Regions from separate parts of the Psychrobacillus sp. Z3-81 genome, predicted to be linked through region 1. Evidence: a T-box and tRNA genes for the amino acid it is inferred to sense, from the RefSeq annotation. Region 1 holds a T-box; the other holds one or more tRNA genes.

Region 1 (8,695 bases):
TTTTACATATTGGATTAATAAGTGCTACAAGAAATATTCGGGTAAAAAGTTAAGTTATATGTAGTAGTTATACTTGAATAAGTCAGTTTTTCTTTCTATAATTGTCAAATAGTTGTATAATGTTTTGGAGAATGATTCATTTTGGAATATACACCTAGTTGGTGCTGAAAGGATGGGCATTTATGCAAGCGGGCTCAAGTGGCAATTATAATATACAGCAGGTGTCTAACGTTACAGGCTTGTCCAAGCAGGTAATACGGAAATGGGAAGAACGCTATAATCTTGTTCATCCTAAGAGGCTGGAAAATGGTTATAGAATATATAGCGAAGAAGATATCCGAAAGCTTTTAAAGGTAAAGGCTTTATCAGAACAGGGCTATTCGCTGAAGCAAGCTGCCATGCTTGTGGAGGAGGAACCTCCTGAAAGGGACGTGCAAGCTGAAACTGTTTCTGCTAAGTCGTTGCCAGACTTTAATGACTATGTTCTTCGTCTTCTAGAAAAGGGAACTACCTGCAATGAAATAGAATTAAATTATATTCTGCAACAGGCTTATCATCGATATGGCTTAGAGGATTTTTTAGCTCAGGTAGTACAGCCATTTCTCATCGAAGTGGGAAATAGGTGGGAAAAGGATGAATGGGATGAATACCAAGAGGCTGTATCCAGTATGGTGGTCCGGGATTATTTAGTGCAGATTAGACGCAATTTTAAATATCGAGATGATGCTCCCATAGTGATTGGTAGCTGCCTACCACATGAGGAGCATGAGGTTCCCATTCATATCCTATTGCTACAATTTATGATGAAGGGCTGGAAATCGATTCTAATTGGAGCGTCTCCTGCTCCTGGTTCTATAGAATCGATGGTAGAAAAAATCAAGCCTCAGCTTGTCCTTCTATCTGCAACTACTACTATTCCATTCGAAAGGAATCCCAAGCTGTTAGCTGGTTTGGATCAGTTTGCAGAACAGCACCCGCATATTGAATTTTATATTGGTGGGGCTGGAGCCATACAATACTTTGCTTGTAAGAATTTGAAGCATATCCGTTTGGCCAACTCTATGGAGGAAGTATTAGAGAATAGAAAGAAATATTTATGAGCTAAGGGCCGTTCTGAAAAGTCATTTTTAGAGGGACCTTTGCGACTCCTGCGGGAGCAAGGTGGTAGGCAAGACAGTACGACAACACGCGTAAGGGTTGGGTGCTGGCTTATTTTAGGGAGGGAAAACTAAGAACGTTACTTCGTGTGACAACGTTTTCCTGACCAACATCCTGTTGGCAAAAGCGTCAAATGGAAAAGAGAACCTGAGTCTCCAGAATAGATTAGCACTTATGATAGCATCGTAAGTGCTAATTTTTATTTATCGCAACTACTTTTTATTATCTATGGTATTACATCTCTAGATCAATTGAATACTGACTTACGGAGAATGAGTAATCCGGTTATTTCCTCTATGTATGTTAAAGCGGCTATTGATACCTGTACAGTTCTTAGTGGGGGTAAAAAGATAGTAGAATATTAGAAAAAATGTGGTATGATTAAATTAGTAACAGGTGCTAATAACAGGTATGAAAATAGGGGGATTCATGATGAAGGATCTTATTCAGTTAAAGGATAAAAATATAGTGGTGATGGGTGTAGCAAACGAGCGCAGCCTTGCATGGGGAGTCGCGAAATCTCTTGTTGGGGTTGGGGCAAACGTTATTTTTACATACCGTAAAGAAAGATCTCTGGGAAAAATAGAAAAGCTAGTGAAGGATCACGAGCTTGGAGATGTCTTAGTGGTTGAGTGTGATGTGAATAGTGATGAAAGTATGAAAGCTGCCTTTGAAAAAATTGGGGCAGAAGTTGGGGTCATCCACGGAGTTGTTCATTCTGTTGCCTTTGCCCATGCAGAGGATTTAAAGGGAGACTTTGTACAAACGAGCAGAGAAGGCTATGCGTTTGCTCAAGATACAAGTGCTTATTCTTTAATAGCAACAGCACGAGAGGCGGCACCGTTCATGACAGAGGGTGGCTCCATTGTTACAATGAGCTACCTTGGAGCAGAAAGAGTACTAGAAGGCTATAATGTAATGGGAGTGGCTAAAGCCGCATTAGAATCAGCGGTAAAATATTTAGCTTTTGACTTGGGTAAGCAGAATATCCGAGTGAATGCTATTTCTGCTGGTGCTGTTAGAACATTGGCTGCTAAAGGAGTTCCTTCGTTTAATACAATTCTGAAGAAGATTGAAGAAACCTCTCCATTAAAAAGAAATGTTACACAAGAAGAAGTTGGAGACATGACAGTTGGTCTGCTCGGACATTTATCACGAGGAGTCACTGGAGAAATTGTGTATGTAGATTCTGGATATCATATTATGGGTTAAAGTATTGGCTGTCCTCTATTGCTTAGAGGATGGCTTTTTCTATTTAAGAGAGCTATTTCTTGGAATTATGATAAAAAAAGTTTTAGGAGTACGGAGGAGGGTATTTGAACAACAAATGATTCTGTAGGAGGTATATATAGTGGACAAGCATGTAAATGAAAATAGCAAAAATGAACAGTTAGAGAAATTTAGAGTCGTTGATAAGGATCAGGCGATGACAACGAACCAAGGATTGAAGGTTTCAGAGGATGAATTCTCCTTGAAGGCTGGGGAGCGAGGTCCAACCTTGATGGAGGATTTTCATTTTCGTGAAAAAATGACGCACTTCGACCATGAGCGTATACCTGAGAGAATCGTTCATGCAAGAGGCTTTGCAGCTCATGGAGTATTCGAGGTTTATGAGTCGATGAAGCCATATACGAAAGCAAAGTTCTTGCAAAATCCAGGTTCTAAAACGCCAGTTTTCGTTAGATTTTCCACGGTAGCTGGATCTAGAGGCTCAGGAGAGCTGGCACGCGATGCTCGTGGCTTTGCAACAAAGTTTTACACGGAGGAAGGGAACTATGACTTAGTAGGAAATAACATACCGGTTTTCTTTATACAAGACGCTATCAAGTTTCCAGATTTAATTCATGCCCTTAAACCAGAGCCGCATAACGAAATACCACAGGCTGCATCCGCGCATGATACATTCTGGGATTTTGTGGCCAATAATCAGGAAACAGCGCATATGATTATGTGGGCGATGTCAGACCGTGCAATCCCTCGTAGCTTCCGTATGATGGAGGGCTTTGGTGTGAACACCTTCCGTTTTGTAAATGAAGAAGGAAAGTCTCACTTTGTGAAATTCCATTGGAAGCCTCTCTTAGGAACACATTCTGTTGTTTGGGATGAAGCACAGAAGATAAACGGAAAGGATCCTGACTTCCATAGACGAGATCTATATGAATCGATTGAGAATGGAGACTTTCCAGAATATGAATTAGGTGTACAGCTAATCGCAGAAGAGGACGAGTTCGCATTTGATTTCGATCTTCTAGACCCTACGAAAATATGGCCGGAGGAAGATGTGCCGGTGAAAATTATTGGGAAAATGACATTAAATCGAAATGTGGACAATGTGTTCGCAGAAACGGAGCAAGTAGCATTTCATCCAGGGCACGTAGTACCTGGTATTGATTTTACTAACGATCCGCTACTGCAAGGTAGATTGTTCTCTTACACAGATACACAGCTTCTCCGTCTTGGGGGCCCTAACTTCCATGAAATCCCGATTAACCGTCCGGTTTGTCCTTTCCATAACAACCAAAGAGACGGATTTGGTAGACAGACGATTAATGTAGGACGAGTAAGCTACCATAAAAACTCCCTAGCAGGGAATACGCCTACACCAGTAAGTGCTGAAGAGGGCGGTTACACACACTACCAAGAAAAAATAGATGCTCGCAAGGTAAGGGCAAGAAGCGAAAGCTTTAAAGATCATTTCTCCCAAGCGACTTTGTTCTGGAATAGTATGAGTAAGCCGGAGAAAGAGCATATCATAGAGGCATTTAGCTTCGAGCTAGGAAAGTGTAAGGAAAAGTCTATAAGAGTTCAAGTAATTGAAATGATTGCAAATATAGACTTTGATCTTGCTAGTAAGGTGGCAGAAAATTTAGGTCTTGTGGTACAAGGCACTGTTGAAAAATCCAATACGAAAACCTCTCCAGCATTAAGTCAGTTAAATACTGTGATGAAGCCAGATACTAGAAAAATAGCAGTCTTAGTAGGGGATGGATTCGATGAAGGGTTATTGGAGGTATTAGACGGACTCAAAGCAAAAGGAACAATGCCAGAGGTAGTAAGTGATCATGCTGGTACAGTTAAAGGTGTGGGTGGCTCTACACTAGAAGTTGACCATACTTTCCTTACGGCAGATTCTGTGTTGTTTGATGCTGTCTATATCGTTAGTGATAAGGGAATGACCCCGATGTTTAAGAAGCAAGCCATGCTATTCATTCAAGAGGCGTATACTCACTACAAGCCGATAGGCTCCTCCTTTAGCGGAGATCAAGTCATAACAGATCTTCATTTAGATGGACAAGTGGGTGTATTTACGAGCGAAAAAGGAATTACCTTTGTAGATACTTTTATCCAAGCGATAGCGAAGCACCGCTTCTGGGATAGAGCGGTATAGAAAGAAATAGATTGCTAAACAAAGAGATAGGAATAGGGTGTCCAAAGTTATTACTTTTGGGCACCCTTTTGGGTTAGGCGAGGTGTTCAAGTATATTCATTTTAACAATGGGAGAATAATGAATAAGGAATGGGGGTAATCATGTGCGATATGTAATTATTGGTGGGGATGCAGCAGGAATGAGTGCGGCAATGGAAATTGTCCGTAATGATCCTACGGCGGAAATTACTACACTTGAAAGAGGCCAAATCTATTCTTATGGACAGTGTGGTCTACCATACGTAGTAGGTGGTCTTATTCCAGATACCGGGGACTTAATTGCCAGAACGGTAGAAACTTTTCGAGAGAAATATGGAATAGATGCAAGGGTTAGACATAAGGTGACAGGCGTAAATCCTGATAAGAAGACCGTTGAAGGGACAAATTTACTTACAGGAGAGAGCTTTGAATACTCTTATGATCGATTGTTAATTGCAACAGGGGCAAGGCCAGTAATTCCCCATTGGAGTGGCTACCAGCTTGAGGGTGTACATACGATTAAAACAATCCCGAGTGCGGAAGCCATTATAAAGGATTTAGAATTAGTAAAGCAGGTTACCATTATTGGTGGTGGATATGTAGGATTAGAAATGGCAGAGAACTTTGTGAGCGCAGGGAAAAAGGTCCGCATTATACAGCGTGGAGACCAGCTTGCGGATATCTTTGATTCTGATATGGCAGAGTTTGTTTATCAAGAGGCTATCAAGAATAAAATAGAGGTTATATTAGAGGAAGAAGTAGAAGCCTTTCAAGGAAATAAAAGAGTGGAAAAGGTAGTAACGGACAAAGGGGAATACGATACAGACATGGTGCTGGTAGCCGTTGGAGTAAAGCCTAACACAGGCTTTTTAAAGGATACAGGCATTACGCTACATTCGAATGGAGCAATTATTGTTAATCCATTCTTGGAAACAAATATTACCGATATATTTGCTGCTGGAGACTGTGCTACTCATTACCACAGAATCAAGCATTTAAATGACTATATACCACTAGGCACTACCGCTAATAAGCAAGGAAGACTAGCAGGGTTGAATATGATAGGAGTAAGTAAGGAGTTTAAGGGAGTGCTTGGTACATCCATTATGAAATTTTGTGATTTAAACCTGGGAAGAACGGGATTATCTGAAAAAGAGGCAGAACGAATAGGTATTGCTTACGAAGTGTATACCTTACAAGCAAATGACATAGCTGGTTATTATCCTGGGAAGGAATTGATGCAAATCAAGCTACTCTGTCAGAAGGAATCTAAGCTCCTACTGGGAGGGCAAATCATTGGCGGTAATGGTGTTGATAAAAGGACAGACGTGCTAGCAATGGCTTTATTTCATGAAATGTCCTTGTACGATTTAGTTGATATGGACCTTTCTTATTCTCCGCCTTTCAATGGTGTTTGGGACCCCCTTCAGCAATTGGCTAGAAAGGAATCAAAAAATTTAAGTATTGACTAAATTTAACATAATGGCATATACTATAAAAAATTTAATTGGACATAATCAGCAAGGAAAAGGACAAGAATCATTTCTTCGCTTTCTGGAAAGAGAACAGGGTCATCGGCTGAAAGCCCTTCAGAAATAAGAGTGATTTACCACCTTGGAGCTATTACGGGAAAATGATAACCGTAATCGGGAAACCGTTATCTTATTTGAGTGCAGCTACTTTACGCTGCGAAATTAGGGTGGAACCACGACCACATTCGTCCCTTATATGGGATGGGTGTGGTCTTTTTTTATGTAAATATGAAATGCAACGATAAGGATATGAGTAAATCATACTTTTCTTTACAGAGACCAGGGACACAGGCTGAAATCCCTGAGGAAAGTAGACTAACTTACCACCTTGGAGCAGTTGCAGGGAAAGCTTACTGGCGATTATCTGTAACCGGGAAACCGTTATCTTACTTGAGTGCAGCCTTCATTATGCTGCAAAATTAGGGTGGAACCACGACCACATTCGTCCCTTGTACGGGATGAGTGTGGTCTTTTATTATTCATAAATCGGGAGGAATTAACAATGTCAGTAAAAGCAGAGGAAAGGCTAAGTCATCAAAAGCTAGGCCAACAATTAGAATTATTTATGTCTATGGAAGAGGCACCAGGAATGCCGTTTTATCTTCCAAATGGGATGGTTTTGCGAAATCAATTAGAGAGTTTTTGGAAAGAAAAGCATAGGAAAGCGGGCTACCAGGAGATAAAAACACCGATTATGATGAAACAGGAGTTGTGGGAGAAATCAGGGCATTGGGATCATTACCATAAAAATATGTACTTTTCAGATGTGGATGACCAAAAGTATGCGATCAAACCTATGAATTGCCCTGGTGCAGTGCTGATTTTTAACAGTAAGCGAAGAGGTTATCGTGAGTTGCCACTTCGTTATGCAGAGCTTGGTCTGGTTCACCGCCATGAGCTGTCCGGGTCATTGAATGGATTGCTGAGAGTCCGTGCTTTTACTCAGGATGATGCACATCTCTTTGTACTAGAGAGTCAAATAGAAGAGGAAATCGCAAAGGTACTAGAGTTAGTGGATGAGTTCTATTCAGCATTTGGTTTTAGCTACAAAGTTGAGTTGTCTACACGACCTGAAGATTACATGGGATCATTAGATAATTGGAATCAAGCAGAGCAGGCATTAGAAAACGTTTTGCAACAACGACATGTGGAGTATCAAGTAAATGAAGGAGATGGAGCCTTTTATGGACCGAAGATTGACTTTCATATCTACGACTCGGTGGGAAGAAGCTGGCAATGTGGAACAATACAGCTAGATTTTCAAATGCCAGAAAAGTTTGACTGTAAGTACGTAGATGAGCATAATGAATTAAAACAGCCAATCATGATTCATAGGGCAATTTACGGCTCTATTGAACGGTTCATGGCGATTCTTTTAGAGCATTATCAAGGAAGCTTTCCACTTTGGCTCGCTCCTGTACAGGTAAAACTACTACCGATTTCAGACCACCAAATCAACTATGCTAGAGAGATTAAGCAGCAGCTGGAGGATAAAGGTTATCGTGTAGAAATGGATGATCGTGTAGAAAAAATTGGACTGAAAATAAGGGAGGCAGCTCTTCAAAAGCACCCGTATATGCTGATTATTGGGGACCAAGAAGTAGAAAAGAATGTGGTTTCTGTGCGAAAGCATAAGGAGGGGAGTATAGGAGAGATGGGGTTACATGAATTTCTTCTACTTTTAAAGGATGAATTATAGGTAAAAAGATAGGGAGCTTATGAAACACAAGCTCCCTTACCTCAATAACGTACCCAGCTAAGTCCTATAGTTCCTTCTCCGGCATGAACGCCGACACAAGCGCTTAGGGGTATGACAATTACGTTTAGCTCTGGAAGCTCAGCTTGCAATTCTTCTTTCCAAGCTTGAGCATCTTTTAAGTTGTTGCAGTTAATCACAGCCACCTCAGGTACTTTGGCTATTTCCATGTCTTTTCTAAGTAGATCCGTTACATAGTTTTTCGCTCGTTTGGTTGAACGGACCTTTTCCTTCATGACAACCTTTCCGTTATCAAAGGAGATGACAAGCTTGATATTTAGTAGATTACTTAGAAAAGCAGCTGTTCCTGAAACACGACCACTTTTATGGAGCTGTGAAAGGCTGGATGGAATAAAGGAAAGCTCTGAGTTACGTGTCATACCCTCCAATGTAGAGAGCACTTCCTCCATAGAGCTTCCCTTTTCTATCATGCTTTGACCAGTCTCTAGCATTTTCACCATAGGATAAGAGCCTATCTTCGAATCTATAGCATATACCGGGAAGTTTGCTAGTTTAGATGCTGTTTGGGAACTATGAAATGTTCCTGATAGATCACTAGATACGTGAATTGCTATTGCGCAATCATAGCCTTGTGCCTTTAAATCCTCGTAAAGCTTCACCATCTCTCCGATGGGTGGCTGGGAGGTTTTAGGGTGAACTTTGGCAGTTCTCAATTTATGATAAAACTCATCACTAGTAAGGTCGATTGTTTCGCGATAAGCTTTTTCTTCAAAAATAATATTTAAGGGTAAGACATGAATTTGGTGTTTAGTGATGAACTCTTCGTCTAATAATGCTGCAGTATCAGTGATCCAAGCAATTTTTTTGGCATTAGTTGTCATT
Region 2 (8,695 bases), on a different contig from region 1:
CCCTAATTTTTATTTTTTCCGTGGATAGCTTTGTGACACCTTCTGGTACTAAGAGTTTCAAGTCAAAATTGCCCGATTCCTCTATCTTGCTAATATCAACATCCACATTTAACTGTTTAATTTTATCTAGAACGGATTTCGGTCCATAAAGCCTAATTTTCTCCGTTTCCGTAGTCAGTGAACGGATAGTCACTCCTTCTTTAGGCGAGCCTTCTCTACCTAAAGCAATCGGAACTTCCTTACTATACTCCTCTACTCCGACCTTTACTAGCACTGTTCGAGGTTCGACCATGACATCTAGTTTGTTTAAGTCCAAATCTAGTACTCGAACGCTGGCCTGTTGTTCAAAGGATTTATTTATTCCATTCGAACCAGTAATGGTCGCTTTTACATAACCGATGCTATCTATAACGCCTTTTGCACCCGTAATTGTAACTACTCTTGGCTCTACTGACGTATCAGCAATCACGTAATTATCTGCTAGCAGGCTCTCATTCATGTCTAATTCAACTACAAATTCTTCTGATATACGTTCATCTATTACGACATCTATATAAGCAGGCTCTACTTTAACTTTAAGCTTATCAGAAAAGGATTCAGTTGAAATAGCTACTCGGTGCTCTCCATAGGTTAATTCTCTTAAATCTACAAAGACTTTGTAATCCTTCATCACCTTTGTAGATTTAACCTGCTGAGCAGGTCCTTCTATGTTAACTGTTACAGTTTCAGGCGTTCCTGTTACGACTGAATTTTCATCATCGTAGTATACTTCTAAGGGAACATCTCTTAAGACCTCTACGTCGGTACCGCTTGTATTTTGATCGGAAGTATCAAATTCCGATTTAACAGAGACAAATAGCAGAATTGCTAAGGCAAGGGCAATAATTCTTAGAATCCATGGATTACTTAACATTTTATCCATTTTGCTTACCCCTCCTCAACCACTTGGAGGATGTCACCTGTTCCTCCGTTGCTCCGAACCAAAGTCGACTTAAATGCACCTTAAACTCATCCATGGAAAGATTCCGATGCAAATCACCATTTGAGGTTATGCTAACTGCACCAGTTTCTTCTGATACTACAATGGTAACAGCATCTGTTACTTCACTGAGCCCTATAGCCGCTCTATGACGTGTGCCAAGTTCTTTAGAAATGAACGGACTTTCTGATAGAGGCAAATAACATGCTGCAGAGGTTATTTTGTTCTTCTGTACAATGACAGCTCCATCATGTAACGGGGTATTAGGGATAAAGATATTGATCAACAGCTCAGAAGTAAGATTCGCATTTAAAGGTATCCCTGTTTCTATATACTCTGTTAGCCCAGTTTCTCTTTCAATAGAGATCAGCGCTCCAATTCGACGCTTCGCCATATAGCTCACAGATTTCGTCATTGCATCGATTAAACGCTCCTGCTCCTCTTGTTCATGTTGGGAGCCGCGAGAGAATAGCTTCCCTCTCCCAATCTGTTCTAGTGCCCTTCTAATTTCCGGTTGAAAAATAATGATAATTGCTAAAAAACCCCAGTTAATAACTTGACTTAATATCCAGCCAAGGGTATCTAATCCTAAAAAGTCAGTCATTATTTTTGTTACAACAATAATAAATATACCATTTAATAATTGAACAGCTTTTGTCCCTTTAATAAGGGTGATAATTTTATATATAACGAACCAAACCAATAAAACATCTAAAATATTTACAATTACGTTTACTGGCATAAAATCGGTAAATTGCTCCATAAACGACATGTGGCATCCCCCACTTTTCCTCACGAATCCATATGTTCTCATTATAACATATAAGCGTGTTTTAATTCTCTTTCGAAGAACGCAAAAAAAGTGCAGACATTAAAATATCTATCTGCACTCTTCCAGCTTGCCCTTATTCATCTTTCTTGAAAAACGAGCCTACTTCTTTCACACTATTCTTTATATGAAACCATAGCCAATCAAAGACCTCATTTATTTCTTCGGAAGTACCGGTAATATTTGCTGTAGAAGCCATGTACTTTGTTCCATTAATAACAGTCAAATTACCATCTAGCTCTCCATCTATTCGTACATTCCCATTCTTTACAACTAAGTCTCCCTTTACGACTTGTCCTTCAGGGATGATAACCGTTTCTCCTTCTACTATCACGTTTTCTTGCTTTGTGAAAGAGAATTGCTGGTCATCTTGATATGATGAGAATAGCATGCTGCTCATTAATACAAGAAATACTGCAGCAGCAGTCAAAACAGGATGATGGCGAAACCATCTACTTACACCGGTATGCGATTTTTCCTTTGGAAGTCTCGCCATAACAGACATAGTGAAATTATTTGGCGCCTCCACATGAGCCGCGCCCTTCACAAAAGCAACTACATCACTGAGCTCATGCATATGAGCCTGGCACTCTTTGCATGTCTGTAGGTGCGCCTTGAGCTCCAGCTCATGTTCACGACTTATTTCGCCATCTAAGTATTCGTGCATATAGTGAACAATTCGTTCTGGACACGCATTCATGATGATTCCTCCTACAATAGATTGGCTTGTTTGCTCAATTGTTTACGAAGTGCTTCACGACCTCGATGAATTCTCGTTTTTACAGTTCCCAGCGGCAGATCCAATATCTCACTTATCTCTTGTAAAGATAGCTCTTCCATATACTTTAAGACAATGGCTGAACGATACTTATCTGGTAGTCTGCTAATTTCATACTGTATTCTATCTTGCAGCTCTAGCTTCATCAATTCTTCTTCTGGAAGCTCCTCAGAGGCAGCTATTTGAGAATACATGTCTAATCCTTCTGTACCCTTTACTTCCGCGTCTAAATAATAATCTGGCTTTTTCTTTCTTATACGATCTATACATAAGTTCGTTGCAATTCTATATAGCCATGTGGAAAATTTTCTTTTTTGATCAAACGTATGAATATTGATAAATGCACGTACGAACGCTTCCTGAGCAATGTCCTCAGCCTCATGACGATTCCCAAGCATACGATAGCAAACCTGATATAACCTATGCTGGTAAAGGTCCACGATTTCCGCAAAAGCATCCTTGTCACCTTTTAACACTTGCTTTATTCTTTTGTTAACTAACGCATCCATTGAGATTTCCCTCCGCTCCATGCGGCTGTCTTACCTATACGTACGAGGTGTCAGCAGGTTTCATTTTTTTCATCTAAATTTAATTTTATCAAAGAAATAGCTCTTTGTGTTTAAATAAAAAAAGAAAAAGCAGACAAATCTGTCTACTTTTTGACTCATTTTTATATTAAACTTTCACCAAATAGAGAACCCATTAGTGCTACCGCTACATCAGCAGTCTTATTTCTTTCATCAAGTATAGGGTTTACCTCAACAAATTCAGCGGAAGTAATTAAACCAGAGGAATAAAGCATTTCCATTGCCAAGTGACTCTCTCTATAGCTTATTCCACCCGGCACCGGTGTTCCTACTCCAGGAGTGTACAACGGATCGATGCCATCTAAATCAAGTGATAGGTGAACCCCATCTACTTTACGAGCTAGAAAATGTGCGATTGTTTGATTCATCACTTCTGTCATTCCTAGCTTGTCAATTTCATGCATCGAAAATACTTTAATACCCTTTTCTTTAATAAGCGCTTTTTCGCCTGGATCAACGGACCTTGCACCAATAATCACTAGATTTTCCGGTTTTATTTTTGGAGCATACGCACGGATATTTACTAGCGCCTCATGTCCTAACCCCATGCTGACCGCAAGTGGCATTCCATGAATATTACCTGAAGGCGTCGTTTCCTCTGTGTTCATATCTGCATGGGCATCATACCAAATAACCCCCATATTTTCATAACGATCAGATAATCCAGCAAGCGTTCCAATAGCAATACTATGATCTCCGCCTAGCACTAATGGGAAATCACCTTTTGCTACTACCTCATGTACTTTATTAGCAAGCGCTGTATTACCCTCTATAACATCTTGTAAGTTTCTAAGCTTTTCATGAGGCGTCTTTTCTGGATTATTTTTACCGATAGGAATATCCCCTAAATCGTTCACATGATGGCCAAGTGCTTCTAGTCTCTCAACTACTCCTGCGTAACGAATGGCACTAGGACCCATATCTACTCCACGTCTATTTTGACCTAAGTCCATTGGAACTCCAATAATGGATAGGTTTAAATGATTCATGTTTTTAAGCCCCTTTCAATTCATACATCTATTGTAATTCCAAATTTCATATGGCTCAACAGCGCAAACTCACGTATATTTATGCAACAGTTGAAAAAGATGGGTTTTCGTTTTTCCCCACTCTTCATCAATGAAAGAATAAATAACGGTATTCCTTACCACTCCATTTGAACGAATTCTTTCATTCCGAAGAACGCCCTCTCTTTTTGCCCCTATTCGCTCAATCGCCCGTTGGGAGGAGAGGTTTTGTTCATCTGTTTTAAGTTGAACACGTATCAGCTGCAAATCTTCAAAACAATATGTTAATAAAAGATATTTGCATGCCGTATTCACATTCGTTCGCTGAAACCTTTTTCCGTAAAAGGTTGAGCCGATTTCACAAGACTTATTTGTATAATCGATACCATAAATCCGTGTAGTTCCCATTATCTCTTTAGTATCGGTATGCTCTACAGCAAAAGTAAGAGCCTTCCTCTCACGCATCTGGTCAATACCTGCCTGAAGCCACTTATTCAACTGATTCTGTGTTTCTACTTTATGTAACATAAATTCAAATATTTCCGGCTCAAACAGCCTCCATAATTCCACAAAATCAGTTTCTTTTAAAGGACGTAGTGTAACATTTTGATAATTTAGCATCCGTACACCTCTTTTTATATAGTGGAAGATAAATAATAGCTGTGAGTCGTGAATTGCTATTTCTAGCATACTTTCCTGAAAGCAAATTTCAAAGAGAACAAAATACATACAAAAGAAATACTTATCGTCCTATTAAGAAAGCACAAGGCATGCCTCGACAAGCAAATTAAGGACTGCGAGGAGGCAGTCGGCACCCATTTGACCTCGAGGTGCAAAGCGCTGAAGCTGAACAATAAGAAAAAATCCTTCCCGCCTGAAAGGTGGAAAGGATTTTTTAGGATGGAGCCTAGCGGGATCGAACCGCTGACCTCCTGCGTGCAAGGCAGGCGCTCTCCCAGCTGAGCTAAGGCCCCATATCAGGGTGATGTGTAAAATGGCTGGGGTACCTGGATTCGAACCAGGGCATGACGGAATCAAAATCCGTTGCCTTACCGCTTGGCTATACCCCAAAAAACTGGTGGAGGGGGACGGATTCGAACCGCCGAACCCTAAGGAGCGGATTTACAGTCCGCCGCGTTTAGCCACTTCGCTACCCCTCCAGGCTATATTAAATAAATTAAAATGGTGGAGGATGACGGGCTCGAACCGCCGACCCTCTGCTTGTAAGGCAGATGCTCTCCCAGCTGAGCTAATCCTCCATGTAGGTTTTATTGAAAAACCGGACAATAAATATATTATCATAAGCACCTTTTCGAAACAAGCACTTTTTTAAAAAAAGATATCTGTTTTCTAAAAAGAACTATGTAATCATTCTACTTTTTTATAGGTTGTTTGGCAAGAGTTTTTAGCGAGTTATCCAGGTAGTACTTTTCTTTCTGTTACCATTGGTAGATACTTAAACTAAAGCATAATTATGACAGAAAGGGTGTACCTTTATGCAATTAACCTTCCTTGGAACCGGAGACTTTCTACCAGATAGAATCGGACATAATAGCGCATTTATTGAATGGAACAATACTCGCCTATTTATAGACTTTCCAGCGACTAATCGACAGTCGCTTCAGAAATTAGGATTTGACTTAAATATTGTAGAGCATTTATTCATCACCCATCTCCATGAAGATCATATAAACGGTCTACAGCAGCTAGCACATTATAAGACAATCCTTGGGAAAGGAAAAATAAATCTCTATCTTGCAGAGGATTTGGTTGAAGGCTTATGGAATACATTGAAGGAGGGACTTGGGCTATCTACTAACGGTCCGAAAAAATTGGAGGATTATTTTCATGTAACGCTCGTTCGACCAGAGGAAGAATTCTATATAGCTTGCCAATCATTTCGTATTATCCGCACAGATCATATTCCCCAGATGATCAGTTACGGATTATTAGCAGAGCCGTATTTCTATTACAGTGGTGATTCCATAGTCAACGAGGCTTTGCTTCATTCTCTAAATGTTCATACCATCTTTCACGACTGTCATATGTGGGATCTTCCCATCCTTTCCCACCCTAGCTTACAGGAAATAAAAGCGCTTGACTCATCCTTAACTAAAAAAATGATTTTAATGCACTATCATAGTGGTTACGATACCGAGGACGCAAAGCTGCAGATAGAACGAAAAGAAAAAATAAGGCTAGCAAGACCGCTGTACTCTTATAAGTTTTCATCCTAAGTAAGGAGGGCGCTCATGTATTTAGAAATTTATCTTTATCCAGTAACTGAAGAAAATAAAGAACAATTTTTACAGATTAATCGAGAGGCCGAACGCATCTATAAAGAGTATGGCGCTATCGAAAGTGAAACATATGTCGCTACATCCATTCAGCCTGAATACGGTTGTGCCGGAATGGTATCTGCTGTAGAACTGCTTGAAAAAGAAATACTGATGATGGAAATTAACCGCTATCATAATAAGAGACATCAGATTCAGGTATTGGAGAAAGTTGATCAGGACGAACGGATTAATACGCTATATAACCAAATGACAAAGGTGATTGATATGAGCAGAACTGTCCGCGGCGAATTTGGAATGCCATAACGTCCATTTAAAAGCGACTTTGTGATTGTCTTAACAGAGCCAATCACAAAGTCGCTTTTTCATTTATGAACTAGCATTACTACCTATTGTTTAATACTTATCAATTACTCTCTGTTTGGACAGCATGGTAAATTCTAGACAGACAGAAAAAAGCGACTCTCCATTATCTTTGGAGATTCGCTTTTTGTTTTTCAATTAAGCTTCCAACCGGGCTCGAACCGGTGACCTCTTCCTTACCATGGAAGCACTCTACCTAACTGAGCTATGGAAGCAAATTAACATAAAAATGGCTCCGAAGGTAGGACTCGAACCTACGACCAACCGGTTAACAGCCGGTTGCTCTACCACTGAGCTACTTCGGAACGTCTAGATATAATTATAGGTAATTTAACAAACTTTTTCAAGTATCAATTTCTTTCATTAGTATGTTTTTGTACCCTTATTTTATACAGCTTTTTTTAAAAAAGAATATAAGAGAAAATAACCACGGTAACTATACCATGGTTATTTTCTTGTAAAAGGAGTTTTAGTTTACTCTCGTTTTACGTAGAATTTCTGCTGATTGATTGAATAGCTTTGTCTCTTCTTCATTCAACTTTAAGGTAGGAATTTCTTTCACACCCTCGTATGTTACAACGGCTGGGACACTCATATAGATATCTTCTTGGCCATATTCGCCGTTCAATAAACAAGAAACTGGAAGAATAGAATGCTCGTTATTGAGAATAGCCTTCGTGATTCTTGTTAAGCACATTCCTATTCCGAAATTCGTAACACCTTTACGATTAATAATCTCATAAGCAGCCCTACGAACTGCGTTAAAGATCGAGTTGAGTTTTTCTTTATCATTTGGATTATTTCGTCTTTCCAAGAAATCTTCCAGCGATTCTACCCCAATATTAGCTTGACTGAATACAGCTAGTTCACTATCACCATGCTCACCGATGATAACTGCATGAACATTCCTTGGATCTACTTCAAAGTACTCTCCTAAAAGTACCTTGAAACGAGCTGTATCCAAGGTAGTTCCTGAACCAATGACCTTGTTCGCAGGCAGGCCGCTTTCCTTGTATGCTACATAACTCATCACATCAACTGGGTTGGAAGCAATGAGAAGAATTCCATCGAAGCCGCTTTTTTTAATCTCCTGAACAATAGATTGCATAATTCGAGTGTTGCGTTCTACGAGTTGTAATCTCGTTTCACCAGGCTTCTGGTTGGCTCCGGCCGTAATAACAATTAGTTGTGCATCCTTGCACTCCTCATAGGTACCAACACTAACTTTCATGTTCGTTGTTGCCACTGCCATACCATGCACAAGGTCCATTGCTTCACCCTCTGCTTTTTCTTTATTAGCATCGATTAGTACAAGTTCAGTAACAACCCCTTGGTTAACTAGACTATATGCATAAGCAGTACCAACCGCACCGCAACCAACTAAAACAACTTTTCTCATTAAATCACCTCATATATAGAATCAAAAATAGTCAGATATACATTCAACGCTCGCTGTTAGTATGTCTTAAATTAAAGTATTTATTACACCAGTAAAAAGTATGTCGCACAGTAATGACTTGTATGTACTAAGAGTGAACTACTATTTTTAGGTAATCCTTTTCACAATACACCTGTCCATCCAAATTCAAGCTAGATCCAGAACAGTGTTCCATTTTGATTAAAAATTGGTTCAGGTGATGTAGTTGAACATACCGTATAGATGGTTCCAAATGGGCAACTACTTCTTCATATGTATCGCCGAATGCAATCTTTATTATAGTAGCTTATATTAGGGAGCGCAAACTTCCTTTTCTGTCCACAAGTCCTATGTTACAACAAATCATAGATGATTTTTTTGGAAATTAGATACAACTATTTTGCGCATAAATGTCGAATTTTATGTACGGGATTAAAA

What was found. The T-box of region 1 lies ahead of thrS (threonine--tRNA ligase). A T-box ahead of a tRNA ligase gene usually reads a tRNA of that ligase, here a tRNA-Thr.
Region 2: it has a tRNA-Thr gene. The T-box ahead of thrS (threonine--tRNA ligase) is inferred to sense a tRNA for this amino acid. The anticodon was not compared.

What each region holds. Positions count from the first base shown of each region.
Region 1 covers NZ_JBWQPU010000008.1:7,174-15,868, forward strand. The annotation lists gene AC1ECF_RS10070 (MerR family transcriptional regulator) at 183-1,100, shown strand; gene fabI (enoyl-ACP reductase FabI) at 1,591-2,370, shown strand; gene AC1ECF_RS10080 (catalase) at 2,507-4,546, shown strand; gene AC1ECF_RS10085 (CoA-disulfide reductase) at 4,690-6,036, shown strand; T-box leader at 6,326-6,549, shown strand; gene thrS (threonine--tRNA ligase) at 6,599-7,795, shown strand; gene AC1ECF_RS10095 (DegV family protein) at 7,837-8,694, opposite strand.
Region 2 covers NZ_JBWQPU010000019.1:48,589-57,283, forward strand. The annotation lists gene AC1ECF_RS16095 (CdaR family protein) at 1-922, opposite strand, end outside; gene cdaA (diadenylate cyclase CdaA) at 915-1,751, opposite strand; gene AC1ECF_RS16105 (zf-HC2 domain-containing protein) at 1,885-2,508, opposite strand; gene sigW (RNA polymerase sigma factor SigW) at 2,520-3,095, opposite strand; gene rocF (arginase) at 3,257-4,162, opposite strand; gene AC1ECF_RS16120 (GNAT family N-acetyltransferase) at 4,232-4,801, opposite strand; tRNA gene AC1ECF_RS16125 (tRNA-Ala) at 5,082-5,154, opposite strand; tRNA gene AC1ECF_RS16130 (tRNA-Gln) at 5,176-5,250, opposite strand; tRNA gene AC1ECF_RS16135 (tRNA-Tyr) at 5,257-5,340, opposite strand; tRNA gene AC1ECF_RS16140 (tRNA-Val) at 5,364-5,439, opposite strand; gene AC1ECF_RS16145 (MBL fold metallo-hydrolase) at 5,677-6,417, shown strand; gene AC1ECF_RS16150 (DUF1428 family protein) at 6,433-6,783, shown strand; tRNA gene AC1ECF_RS16155 (tRNA-Thr) at 6,982-7,055, opposite strand; tRNA gene AC1ECF_RS16160 (tRNA-Asn) at 7,071-7,145, opposite strand; gene AC1ECF_RS16165 (L-lactate dehydrogenase) at 7,310-8,239, opposite strand.